Regions from separate parts of the Pantoea sp. C1E2 genome, predicted to be linked through region 2. Evidence: predicted binding sites of a transcription regulator. Region 2 holds the regulator's gene; the other holds the start of a gene.

What was found. The regulator PurR, encoded in region 2, represses purine synthesis genes. The targets are predictions, from matches to a motif close to CANGCAAACGTTTGCNTG.
Positions count from the first base shown of each region.
Region 1: a site for PurR is predicted at 2,163-2,180, ahead of guaB (IMP dehydrogenase). Genes of this name have one in related genera too.

Region 1 is NZ_JBSZHT010000002.1:3,413,803-3,420,087, forward strand. It holds gene guaA (glutamine-hydrolyzing GMP synthase) at 1-563, opposite strand, end outside; gene guaB (IMP dehydrogenase) at 636-2,102, opposite strand; gene xseA (exodeoxyribonuclease VII large subunit) at 2,272-3,645, shown strand; gene ACXI0A_RS16350 (M4 family metallopeptidase) at 3,693-4,706, shown strand; gene ACXI0A_RS16355 (protealysin inhibitor emfourin) at 4,703-5,029, shown strand; gene ACXI0A_RS16360 (con-10 family general stress protein) at 5,135-5,317, shown strand; gene ACXI0A_RS16365 (glucose/quinate/shikimate family membrane-bound PQQ-dependent dehydrogenase) at 5,407-6,285, opposite strand, start outside.
Region 2 is NZ_JBSZHT010000002.1:2,144,552-2,150,836, reverse strand. It holds gene gloA (lactoylglutathione lyase) at 1-277, shown strand, start outside; gene rnt (ribonuclease T) at 386-1,054, shown strand; gene ACXI0A_RS10510 (Grx4 family monothiol glutaredoxin) at 1,125-1,460, opposite strand; gene ACXI0A_RS10505 (C40 family peptidase) at 1,825-2,613, shown strand; gene cydH (cytochrome bd-I oxidase subunit CydH) at 2,699-2,788, opposite strand; gene purR (HTH-type transcriptional repressor PurR) at 3,063-4,088, shown strand; gene punR (DNA-binding transcriptional activator PunR) at 4,085-4,996, opposite strand; gene punC (purine nucleoside transporter PunC) at 5,105-6,285, shown strand, end outside.

The sequences.
Region 1 (6,285 bases), 1.3 Mb from region 2:
GTATGCGTCACTTCCGGGTGGAACTGCACGCCGTAGAATTTCTTCTCTTCATTGGCCATGATGGCGAACGGACAGGTTTCGGTGCTGGCAACGGTTTCAAAACCAGCCGGGATAGCGGTAACTTTATCGCCGTGGCTCATCCACACGTCGAGCAACGGTTTGCCGGCAGCGCTGATGGCATCTTCGATGTCACGGACCAGCGCGCTCTGCGTCAGCACTTCGACCTGCGCATAACCAAATTCACGCTCGTTAGAGCCTTCAACTTTGCCGCCCAGCTGCATCGCCATGGTCTGCATGCCATAGCACACGCCCAACACCGGCACGCCAGCGTTAAACACGTAATCCGGTGCGCGCGGGCTGTTGTGCTCAGTGGTGCTTTCCGGGCCACCTGACAAAATGATGCCATTTGGGTTGAAACCACGAATCTGCTCTTCGGTGACATCCCACGCCCAGAGTTCGCAGTAGACGCCCAGCTCACGCACGCGGCGCGCGACCAGTTGCGTATACTGAGAACCAAAATCGAGGATCAAAATGCGATGTTTATGAATATTTTCAGTCGTCATTGAGGCGTTTCCATTGGGATGGACTTAATAATAAAAGCGCCCGGCAGGTGCCGGGCGTTGAATCTTACGGGATTATGAACCCATGCGGTAGTTCGGTGACTCTTTGGTGATGGTCACGTCGTGCACGTGGCTTTCATTGATGCCTGCGCCACTGATGCGCACGAACTCCGCTTTAGTGCGCAGGTCGTCGATTGTTGGGCAACCGGTCAGGCCCATGCAAGAGCGCAGACCGCCCATTTGCTGGTGCACGATCTCTTTCAGACGGCCTTTGTACGCGACGCGACCTTCGATACCTTCTGGTACCAGTTTGTCAGCGGCGTTATCAGTCTGGAAGTAACGGTCAGAAGAGCCTTTAGACATCGCGCCCAGTGAACCCATACCGCGGTAAGATTTGAACGAACGGCCCTGATACAGCTCGATCTCGCCAGGAGACTCTTCAGTACCTGCCAGCATAGAACCGACCATCACAGCCGCAGCGCCCGCCGCGATCGCTTTGGCGATATCGCCAGAGAAGCGAATACCACCATCAGCCACAACCGGGATGCCGGTGCCTTCCAGCGCAGCAACCGCATCAGAAACCGCAGTGATCTGTGGAACACCCACGCCAGTCACGATGCGCGTGGTACAGATTGAACCAGGACCAATACCGACTTTAACCGCACTCACGCCCGCTTCGGCCAGTGCCAATGCACCTGCACCGGTTGCCACGTTGCCACCGATGATGTCGAGATTCGGGTATTTAGCACGGGTTTCACGGATACGTTGCAAAACTCCTTCAGAGTGACCGTGTGAAGAGTCAATCAGCAGCACGTCAACACCGGCAGCCACTAACGCATCAACACGCTCTTCGTTACCTGCACCCGCGCCAACCGCAGCACCTACGCGCAGACGGCCTTCCGCATCTTTACAAGCGTTAGGTTTACGTTCTGCTTTCTGGAAATCTTTAACAGTAATCATGCCCAGCAGGTGGAAGCTATCGTCAACAACCAGCGCTTTCTCAACACGTTTTTCGTGCATTTTCTGCAGAACGATGTCGCGTGCTTCACCCTCTTTCACGGTGACCAGACGCTCTTTCGGCGTCATCACTGCGGAAACTGGCAGGCTCAGGTCAGTCACAAAACGCACGTCACGACCGGTAATGATACCGACCAGTTCGTTGTCGGTGTTTACAACCGGATAACCCGCAAAGCCGTTGCGCTCGGTCAGCTCTTTCACTGCCGCCAGTGCGGTGGTAGGCAGTACAGTTTGCGGATCGGTCACTACGCCACTTTCGTGTTTTTTAACCTTGCGAACTTCATCCGCCTGGCGCTCAATCGACATGTTTTTGTGGATAAAGCCCAGACCGCCTTCCTGTGCCAGTGCAATCGCCAGACCGGCTTCGGTCACGGTATCCATTGCAGCAGACAGCATAGGGATGTTCAGACGGATGTTTTTCGTCAGTTGGGTGCTGAGATCAGCGGTGTTTGGTAGCACAGTGGAGTGAGCTGGAACGAGCAGAACGTCGTCGAAAGTGAGGGCTTCTTTAGTGATTCTTAGCATTGCAATATCTCCACCTGGGGGCGATTAAAACAGATAAAATATTGCCGCGGCATTATACAGGCCGAAATCGATTGCCTCCAGTGTTTTTTAGGAAAAAGTCTTGATCCTCCGGGTGAGCAATGTAGTATCGGTTGATTAACCCTCTGATTTAAAGTTTGATCTACATCACATGTCGCTACCGCCAACCGCCAATATTTTTACTGTCAGCCGCCTGAATACCACGGTGCGCCAACTGCTGGAAAATGAGATGGGCCTGGTGTGGCTCAGCGCTGAAATTTCAAATTTTACTCAGCCCTCTTCCGGTCACTGGTACTTCACGTTAAAGGATGATGGCGCACAAGTTCGCTGCGCGATGTTCCGCAACAGCAACCGTCGCGTTACTTTTCGTCCACAGCATGGTCAGCAGGTTTTAGTTCGCGCCAGCATTACGCTGTATGAGCCGCGTGGCGACTATCAGCTGATTATTGAAAGCATGCATCCGGCTGGCGAAGGCTTGTTGCAGCAGCAGTTCGAACAGCTTAAAGCACGACTGGCGGCCGAAGGGTTATTTGATCAGCAATTTAAGCAATCGCTGCCCGATCCGGCGCGTCAGGTAGGCGTGATCACCTCCGCGACCGGCGCCGCGCTGCATGATGTGCTGCGCGTACTGCATCGCCGCGATCCGTCGCTGCCCGTGATTATCTATCCCACGCCAGTGCAAGGTGTCGATGCGCCCGCAGCCATCGTGCGCGCCATTGAACTGGCGAACCAGCGTGATGAATGTGATGTGCTGATCGTCGGCCGTGGCGGCGGCTCGCTGGAGGATTTGTGGAGCTTCAACGACGAGCGCGTGGCGCGCGCTATCTTTGCCAGCCGCCTGCCGATCGTCAGTGCCGTGGGTCACGAAACAGACGTCACCATCGCCGACTTTGTTGCCGACCTGCGCGCCCCTACCCCTTCTGCAGCGGCGGAAATCGTCAGCCGCAATCAGATAGAGCTATTGCGCCGTTTGCAGTCGCAGCAGCAGCGTATGGAAATGGCGATGGATTTCTACATTGCTGAGCAGCAGCGTCGCTTCACCCGCATTCAGCACCGCTTACAGCAGCAGCACCCGCAGCTGCGCCTGGCACGTCAGCAAACCACGCTGTTCCAGTTGCAGCGCCGCCTGGGCGAAGCGATGGATCAGCGCCTGCGCATGGCCAATCGCCAGCAGGATCGCGTGTTACAGCGCCTCAATAATCAGCAGCCGCAGGGGCGTATTCTGCGTGCGCAGCAGCAGATGCAGCAGTGGCGGTATCGCCTGCAGCAGGGCATGGAGAAGCAGCTGAATCACAATCGTCAGCGCTTTGGCAATCTGGCGGCACAACTCGAGGGCGTCAGTCCGCTGGCGACTCTGGCTCGCGGTTTTAGCGTGACAACGGATACCCAAGGCCAGCTGGTGAAGAAAACCCAACAATTGCATAAAGGCGATTTACTGCGCACCCGTCTGGATGATGGCTGGGTGGAAAGCCAGGTGACCGCCCTTGAGCCACAGAAATCACGCAGTCGCAAAGCACGTTCCTAGCTGAAAAACTATACTTCTGGCATGTTCCCTCACGGCCAGGAGTTCCTATGACCTACAGCGTTATTCCTCCGTATATTCTTCGCAATATCATTGACCACTGCTCGGGTGCGCCACAAGAGTCTGCTCGCCGCACCCTAACTCATGTTCAGCAATTGATGGCCGAACACAACCATAAAGCGGCCAGCGCGGCCACCTCACAGCCCGGCACCGTGCTGCGTGCCATCTATGATGCTGAAAATACGCAAAATCTGCCCGGCACCTTAATCCGCGATGAAGGCCAGCCGGGCAATGGCGACGTTGCGGCTGAAGAGGCCTGGAATTATCTCGGCATCACCTACGATTTCTACTGGCAAATCTTCAAGCGCAATTCACTGGATAACAAAGGCCTGAAATTGGATGGCTCCGTGCATTACGGCAAGGAGTATCAAAACGCCTTCTGGAACGGTCAGCAGATGGTGTTTGGTGACGGCGATGGTGAGATCTTTAACCGCTTTACCATCGCACTCGATGTGGTGGCGCATGAACTCACCCACGGCGTGACCGAGAACGAGGCAGGACTGGTTTACTTCCAGCAGTCTGGTGCGTTGAATGAATCGATGTCTGATGTGTTTGGCTCGCTGGTGAAGCAGTTCCACCTGCAGCAAACGGCGGATCAGGCTGACTGGTTGATCGGTGAGGGGTTGTTAGCCGCTGGGATTAAAGGCCGAGGACTCCGCTCCATGTCCGCACCCGGCACCGCCTACGACGATCCGAAACTCGGTAAAGATCCCCAGCCCGCTGATATGGATCACTACATTGAAACCCGCGATGACAACGGCGGTGTCCATCTCAACTCTGGCATTCCCAATCGCGCGTTTTATCTCGCCGCGAAGGCGTTAGGCGGCTTTGCCTGGGAGTTAGCGGGCCACGCCTGGTATGACACCCTTTGTGACAAGACACTGCCGCAGGATGCCGATTTTAGTACCTTTGCCGGCTTTACCGTGCAGCACGCTGGAAAAAGGTTTAATCGTTCGGTGGCGGAGGCGATTCAATCCGCCTGGCAACAGGTAGGCGTAACGTGAATATTCAACTGACTGATGACGCCATCATTGAACTGGCGCGTGAAGGCGGCATTGCTTTTATCCCCAATCTGCGTGGCGAACGCCGCTTTGCCCTGGCGCAACTGCCAGAACCGCAAAAACAGCGGGTGTGTAACGTGCTGGAGCAAGCGCTGCCACTGGGCGAACCGGAAGATCAGGCGGCGAATCTTGGTCGCGGCGACCAGCGCTATTTTCGTATTCAAATCACCTATGCCACGCATCATGAAGCAGGCTCCATCGTGATTTTGATTCCTGAAACAGCGGCATCGCCTGAATTAGAGGCACTTTGGCGCGACGGCCAGTGAAGAACTCGGAGATCTCCCAAAGCAAGCTCTAACTTACTGACTATAATCATTAATGTGGCTAGCTAGTCCACGTCGAAGAAAACACCCTTAGATGAGGTCTCTGCTATGACACAAAAGAAGCAAAGAGGTGGTGCCGGGAACTTTGCAGAGGACCCGGAGCGCGCCAGGGAAGCAGGTAGTGCTGGCGGCAAAGTCAGTGGGGGCAATTTCAGAAACGATCCTGAAAGAGCCAGGGAAGCTGGAAGAAAAGGAGGACAAAAAAGCCGTCGCCCCTCCAAGCAGCAGTGAATAAGGTACCTTTAGGGACGTTGTGCGCCACGGATGGTTAATAAAAAAAAGGCCGACATCATGATGTCGGCCTTTCTCATTACGGCAACTTACTTGCTGTCTGGCAGCGCGTAAGCAATCACGTAGTCACCACGGTCTGGTGACTGACGTGCGCCACCCGCGGAGATCAGGATGTACTGTTTGCCATTCTTCGGCGAAACGTAGCTGATTGGACCGCCCTGGCTGCCGACTGGCAGGCGTGCTTTCCACACTTCTTTACCGGTTGAGCTATCGAAGGCGCGCAGATAGTAATCCTGCGTACCGGCGATGAACACCAGGCCACCCTGAGTCGCTAAGGTGCCACCCAGCGTTGGCATACCGATTGGCATCTGTGCACGCATCTTAATACCAAATGGACCAGTATCCTGCACGGTACCGACCGGAACCTGCCATACGATCTGACGGGTTTTCATATCGATAGCTGACAGCGTACCAAACGGTGGTGCCTGGCAAGGAATACCCAGTGGAGACATGAAGCGGTTTTTGTTCACTGCATACGGGGTGCCTTTCAGCGGTACTGCGCCCATACCGGTGTTGATCGCTTCACCACCATTGCTGGCTGCGTCTTTGCTGGTGTCCTGAGGAATCATCTGCACCCACAGGCCCAGACGCATGTCGTTAACGAACATGTACTGGTTGTTCGGGTCGAACGAGATGCTGCCCCAGTTCATACCACCCAGTGAGCCAGGGAAGCTGAGTGACTTATCGGTGTCCGGTACGGTGAACAGGCCATCGTAACGCATGCCTTTGAAGGCAATACGGCACACTAACTGGTCAAACGGCGTAGCGCCCCACATGTCAGACTCGGTCAGTTTCTGGTTGCCGATATTAGGCATTTCCACTGAGTGCGGCTGCGTTTGGGTGTACTGCTCTCTTGGGATGTGACCCTGCGGCATTGGCTGCTCTTCAACTTTCGTTAAAGGCTTACC
Region 2 (6,285 bases):
GGGTTACACCGAAGAGAGTGAAGGTGCAGTGATTGAACTGACCTACAACTGGGGCGTGGATAAGTACGACCTCGGTAATGCTTATGGTCACATTGCGTTGGGCGTCGATAACGTCGCAGAGACCTGTGAGCGCATCCGCAGTGTCGGTGGCAACGTGACGCGTGAAGCCGGTCCGGTTAAAGGCGGCAGCACCATTATTGCGTTTGTCGAAGATCCCGATGGCTATAAAATCGAACTGATCGAAAACAAACACGCTGGTCACGGCCTCGGTCACTGATGCCGTTAGTCAGTCTGCTAATTTGCAGGCTGACTTCCCTCTCCTGCTGCACCCTCCTGTAATTTTTGCCATAATGCGCGCTGCCCCATTTCTTGCTATGAGATCCTGATGTCTGAATCGAACGCCTTAAACGCTCTTCATCAACGCTTCCGTGGTTTTTATCCAGTGGTTATTGACGTCGAAACCGCCGGCTTTAACGCGCAAACCGATGCACTGCTGGAAATTGCGGCCACCACGCTCAAAATGGATGAGGACGGTTGGTTACACCGTGATGAAACCCTGCACTTTCACGTTGAACCGTTTGAAGGCGCGATCCTTAATCCTGCAGCGCTGGCGTTTACCGGTATCGATCCCACCAATCCTTTGCGCGGCGCGGTGAGCGAATACGAAGCCCTGCATGCCATTTTCAAGATGGTGCGTAAAGGCACAAAAGATCATGGCTGTAATCGCGCGATTATCGTGGCGCACAATGCCACTTTCGATTTGAACTTTGTGATGGCCGCCGCCGAGCGTGCCAGCCTGAAGCGTAATCCCTTCCATCCGTTTGCCACTTTTGATACTGCGGCGCTGAGCGGTTTGGTGTTGGGACAGACGGTTTTGGCAAAAGCCTGCAAAGCTGCGGGGATGGAGTTTGATAGCACGCAGGCGCACTCTGCGCTGTACGACACCGAGCAAACGGCCACGCTGTTCTGCGAGCTGGTGAATCGCTGGAAACGTCTGGGGGGTTGGCCACTGGCTTTCAATGAAGAGCAGACTGAAGACGACGCCTCTGCCTGATGGGCTGAAGGGCTGGCTGATTGCCGGATGAGTACGCAAAGAAAAGGCCGACATTTGTCGGCCTTCGCAATTATTCCGCTTCTTTATACTTCTCAGCGGTTTCTTTCACCAGCGGCTGCAATTCGCCACGCTGGAACATCTCAACGATGATGTCGCAACCGCCGACCAGCTCACCATCAACCCACAGTTGCGGGAAGGTTGGCCAGTTAGCAAATTTCGGCATTTCAGCACGGATATCCGGGTTCTGCAGGATATCGACATACGCGAAGCGCTCACCACAGGCAGAAAGCGCCTGCACAGCTTGTGCAGAGAAACCGCAGCTTGGCAGTTTCGGGGAACCTTTCATGTATAACAGAATCGGGTTTTCTGCGATCTGGCGCTGAATTTTTTCAACAGTACTCATTATTGCCTTCCTTAATCCTTCACTTCGTGTTTGTTTATTGTAGCGACTTCAGCCCCACACTGAAAACGGGATTTTGCGTTACCGACCTGCTGATCGCCATGTTTGTTAAGTTCAAACAGGATAGATAACATTTCCCTATCATTAATAAGCATGAACAAATTAATAATTAGCAATAATTTCGCTGCGTTAAACAGCTGAAATCGCTCAATTTAGCGACATTATCCACCTGGTAACAGATTAATAGAAAAAGGCCTTACCTTTTAGAAAAAAAGTGGATTAGAATTGCTTCGGCGCTGATCGTTGATCAGATTTCTCTTACTCTGCCGCAGCCTGCTTTTTGCCAGACTGCTTAACCTGTAACCGGACTATGCGTTTACTGATTACGCTTTTCATACTGGCTTTTGCGCAACTGTTTTTTAACGTGGCTTCTGCTTCCCAGCATGCCCCGATTAATGCCAGTTTGCATAATGCCGAGAAAAAAAGTGCGCGCGAAGATGAGCGCCGCAAGCGACGCCCGGTTAAAACAACGGCTAAAAAGTCTCGCCTGACGACTACCGTGCAGAAACTCAAGCTGAAAAAGCAGACTAAGACCGAAACCGCCTTAAACAAAACCAGCCGCAAAAAATCCCTGCTTAAATCGCCATCGAAAAAGTATGGCCATCAACGCCTCGCGAAAAAGTCTGCTGATGTGGATGATGAAGTTCAGGGGCTGACCGGCATCAAGATGAGCAAAACCCACCGTCTGCGCTATCAGAAAGCTCGTGAAACCGCCATGACGAAGCTGATGGGACAGTTGGGTAAACCTTATCAGTGGGGCGGCACTTCCCCACACACCGGTTTCGATTGCAGTGGTCTGGTGTGGTATGCCTATAAAGATCTCGTGAAATACAAATTCCCGCGCACGGCGAATGAGATGTATCACCTGCACGATGCCTCGCCCATTAAGCGCGAGCTGCTGGAAAAAGGGGATTTGGTGTTCTTCCGCATTAATAACCGCGGGACGGCCGATCATGTTGGCGTCTACCTCGGCAACGGTAAATTTATACAGTCACCCCGTACTGGTAAAGACATTCAGATTAGCGCATTAGGCGAAGACTACTGGCAGAAACACTATGTGGGTGCGCGCCGTATGATGACACCAAAAACCATTCGCTAGTTGTTGCGCAACATTCTGTGGCATTGGCCACAAAAAAAGCCGGACGCTTAATCAGTGCCGGCTTTTTTTATTGATGCGTTTTGTATTAATGAAGAATGGCTGTAAAGCTAAACGCAATAATCATCAACAGTGCGCCAACCGTGGTCATTAGCGCCAGCTTTAGATCTGTACTCATCACTACTCCTTAGTCACACATTTATTAGGGTTAAAACAATTTTCGCACAGCGGTGGGCAAAAATCTCGTCTTATCCGCGTTGGCTTGCTAGAATCGCCGCCTTTCGTTGCGCAACTGATTTTGCGCATGCTGTATTTACAGCCTGCTGAAGTGATTTTCCCTGCCTGAAACGGCAGATTTGCCCCCCATTTTAGGGCGTAAAACCCTTCGCAGACGCAAACGTTTAACAATATACTTATCAGTGAGTTGTGATAAGCCGGGGAGTACCTTTTTCATGGCAACAATTAAAGATGTAGCGAAACGCGCTGGGGTATCCACCACCACCGTTTCGCATGTCATCAACAAAACGCGTTTTGTCGCAGAAGAAACGCGTAACGCCGTATGGGAAGCGATTAAAGAACTACACTATTCGCCGAGCGCCGTTGCGCGCAGTTTGAAGGTGAATCACACCAAAACGCTGGGACTGTTAGCCACGTCCAGCGAAGCGCCCTATTTTGCCGAAATCATCGAAGCGGTTGAAAACCACTGTTTTGAACGCGGCTACACCTTGATTCTGGGTAACGCGCATAACGATCTGCAAAAGCAGCGTGCTTACCTCTCAATGATGGCGCAAAAGCGCGTTGATGGTCTGTTGGTGATGTGCTCTGAGTATCCTGCCGATCTGCTGCAGATGCTGGAAGAGAACCGCAATATTCCGATGGTGGTCATGGACTGGGGCGCCTCGCGTGGCGACTTCACCGATACCGTGCAGGATAACGCCTTCCAGGGCGGTTATCTGGCCGGACGCTACCTTATCGAGCGTGGCCACCGAGATATCGGTGCGATTCCGGGTCAGATGGAACGCAACACGGGCGGCGGTCGTCATGCAGGCTTTCTGCAGGCGATGAGCGAAGCCGGCGTAACTGTGCGTCCGGAGTGGGTGGTTCAGGGCGACTTCGAGCCAGAATCGGGTTATCAGGCGATGCAGCAAATTCTCAATCAGAAGCAGCGTCCGACTGCCGTGTTCTGCGGTGGCGATATCATGGCGATGGGCGCGATATGTGCCGCCGATGAGATGGGACTGCGCGTGCCGCAGGATATCTCCGTCATTGGCTATGATAACGTGCGCAACGCCCGTTATTTCACCCCTGCGCTCACCACAGTCCACCAACCGAAAGCGGAGTTGGGCAAAAAGGCCCTCGAAATGCTGCTGGATCGCATCACCAGCAAGCGCGAAGAGCCACAGACCATTGAGGTGCAGCCAACATTGATTGAGCGACGTTCCGTGGGGGACGGTCCGTTCCGCGATTACCGCCGTTAAGGCTGATTTTCGCTGAGCCATTCGTGGTTCAGCGTTTCCGCATCGCCGAGATAAGCGAGTAACCACGCCAGCGCCGGTGACGCGCGCTGTTCTGACCAACTGACGCAGCAGGGACTTTCCGGAAACGGCTGCGGCAGTGATAGCTCAACCAACGCCCCCCTATCAAGTAATGGCCGCGCCAGGTGGCCCGGCACCATCCCCACGCACAGTCCCGCCTGTAAACAATCCATCCCCGTTTCCCACTCTGGCACCACCAGACGTCGCTGATTATCCAGCGTCCAGGTCATGCGTCTTGGCAATGCGCGAGACGTATCTTCCAGCACCAGTGATGGCCAGGCACGCAGCGCCTCTTCATTGAGATCGCTATGCGCCGCCAGGGGATGGCCGGGACTGACCACACAACGCCAGTTGAGGGCGCCCATATCCTGAAATGCAAAACGGCCACCCACCGGAATCGCCTGAGTGGCGCCAATCGCCACATCAACACGCCCGTCGGCCAGGGCATCCCATACACCGTTAAACACTTCGTAGCTGATGATCAATTCCATGTCCGGAAAATGACGGTAGAAGTCCTTCACCAGCTGCCGGGTACGCTGTGGTTTTACAATGCAATCCACGGCAATACTGAGCTGTCCACGCCAGCCATTCGCCAGTTGCTGACACTGTCTGCGTGTTGCCAGCATTTTTTTGATAACAGATCGCCCTTCACGTACAAAATGCTCGCCCGCCGGGGTTAAAACCACCTCACGGTGCTGACGTTCAAACAATGGCACCGCCAACCAGGTTTCCAACTGGCGCACCGTATAGCTTATGGCAGAGGGCACGCGATGTAACTCCTGCGCCGCCGCACTAAAACTGCCATTGCGCGCGACCGCATCAACCACTTCCAGCGCATATTCAGACCACATATTTTAGCCTTCAAAAATTTTAACAGCACTGCGCAAATATTAGCGTTTCACAAAGAATGACGCACTCTTTTACACTCCCCGGCGTTCAATCTGCCAATGAGAAACACTATGTTGTCGTCAAAAGGATTTATGCCCTATCTTGCCGTGCTCAGCATGCTCGGCTTCCTCGCCACGGATATGTATCTGCCTGCTTTTGGAGATATGCAGCGTGACTTTGCCACCGCGCCGGGCACCATTAGCGCCAGCCTCAGTCTTTTTCTCGGTGGATTTGCCTGCGCACAGGTATTTTGGGGGCCGCTGTCAGACCGCTTTGGACGTAAACCGATTTTATTGGCAGGTTTAACGATTTTTGCCTTGGGTTGCCTCGGGATGTTGTGGGTGACCGACGTTAACATGATGCTGGCACTGCGCTTTGTGCAGGCTGTGGGCGTGTGTGCCGCCGCCGTAAGCTGGCAGGCGCTGGTAGTCGATCGCTACCCCAAAGCCCAGGCCAACAAAGTTTTCGCCACCATTATGCCGCTGGTTGCCCTATCCCCCGCTCTGGCACCTCTACTGGGCGCGTGGCTGATGGGTCATTTCCACTGGCGTAGCATCTTTATCGCGCTGACAATTATCACCGTGCTGCTGATCATCGGTACATTTCAGCTTGCCGCGCCTAAAAAAACCAAAGCTGATAATACGCCGCAACCCGGCTGGCTGAATTTGCTCACCACGCGCATCTACAGCGGTAACGTGCTGATTTACTCCGCCTGTTCCGCCAGTTTCTTTGCCTGGCTAACCGGTTCGCCGTTTATTCTGGCTTCTGCGGGTTTAACTCCCGCCGATATTGGTCTGAGCTACATTCCACAAACTATTGCGTTTCTGATTGGTGGCTTTAGTTGCCGTGCGATGCTGAGCCGATATCAGGGATCACAGTTGCTGCCGTGGTTGTTGGTGCTGTATAGCCTGAGTATTTTGAGTCTGTTTGTTGTCGCGATGATGCCCGCGCCTTCTTTGATTGCACTGCTGCTGCCTTTCTGCGGTATGGCACTGTCTAATGGCGCCATCTATCCGATTGTCGTTTCCAGCGCCTTAGCGCCTTTCCCGCACGCCACAGGCAAAGCAGCAGGCTTACAAAACCTGTTACAACTGGGCCTGTGCTTTATTGCCAGCCTGGTAGTTTCGGCCGGATTAGAACAGGCGCTCTATAACACCACACTGGTGATGGTTGCCACGGTAGTGCTGGCCTGGGCCGGCTTCATCTGGCAACGCAGCTTAAACGCACAAAGTGATATTGCTCACACCTCCCG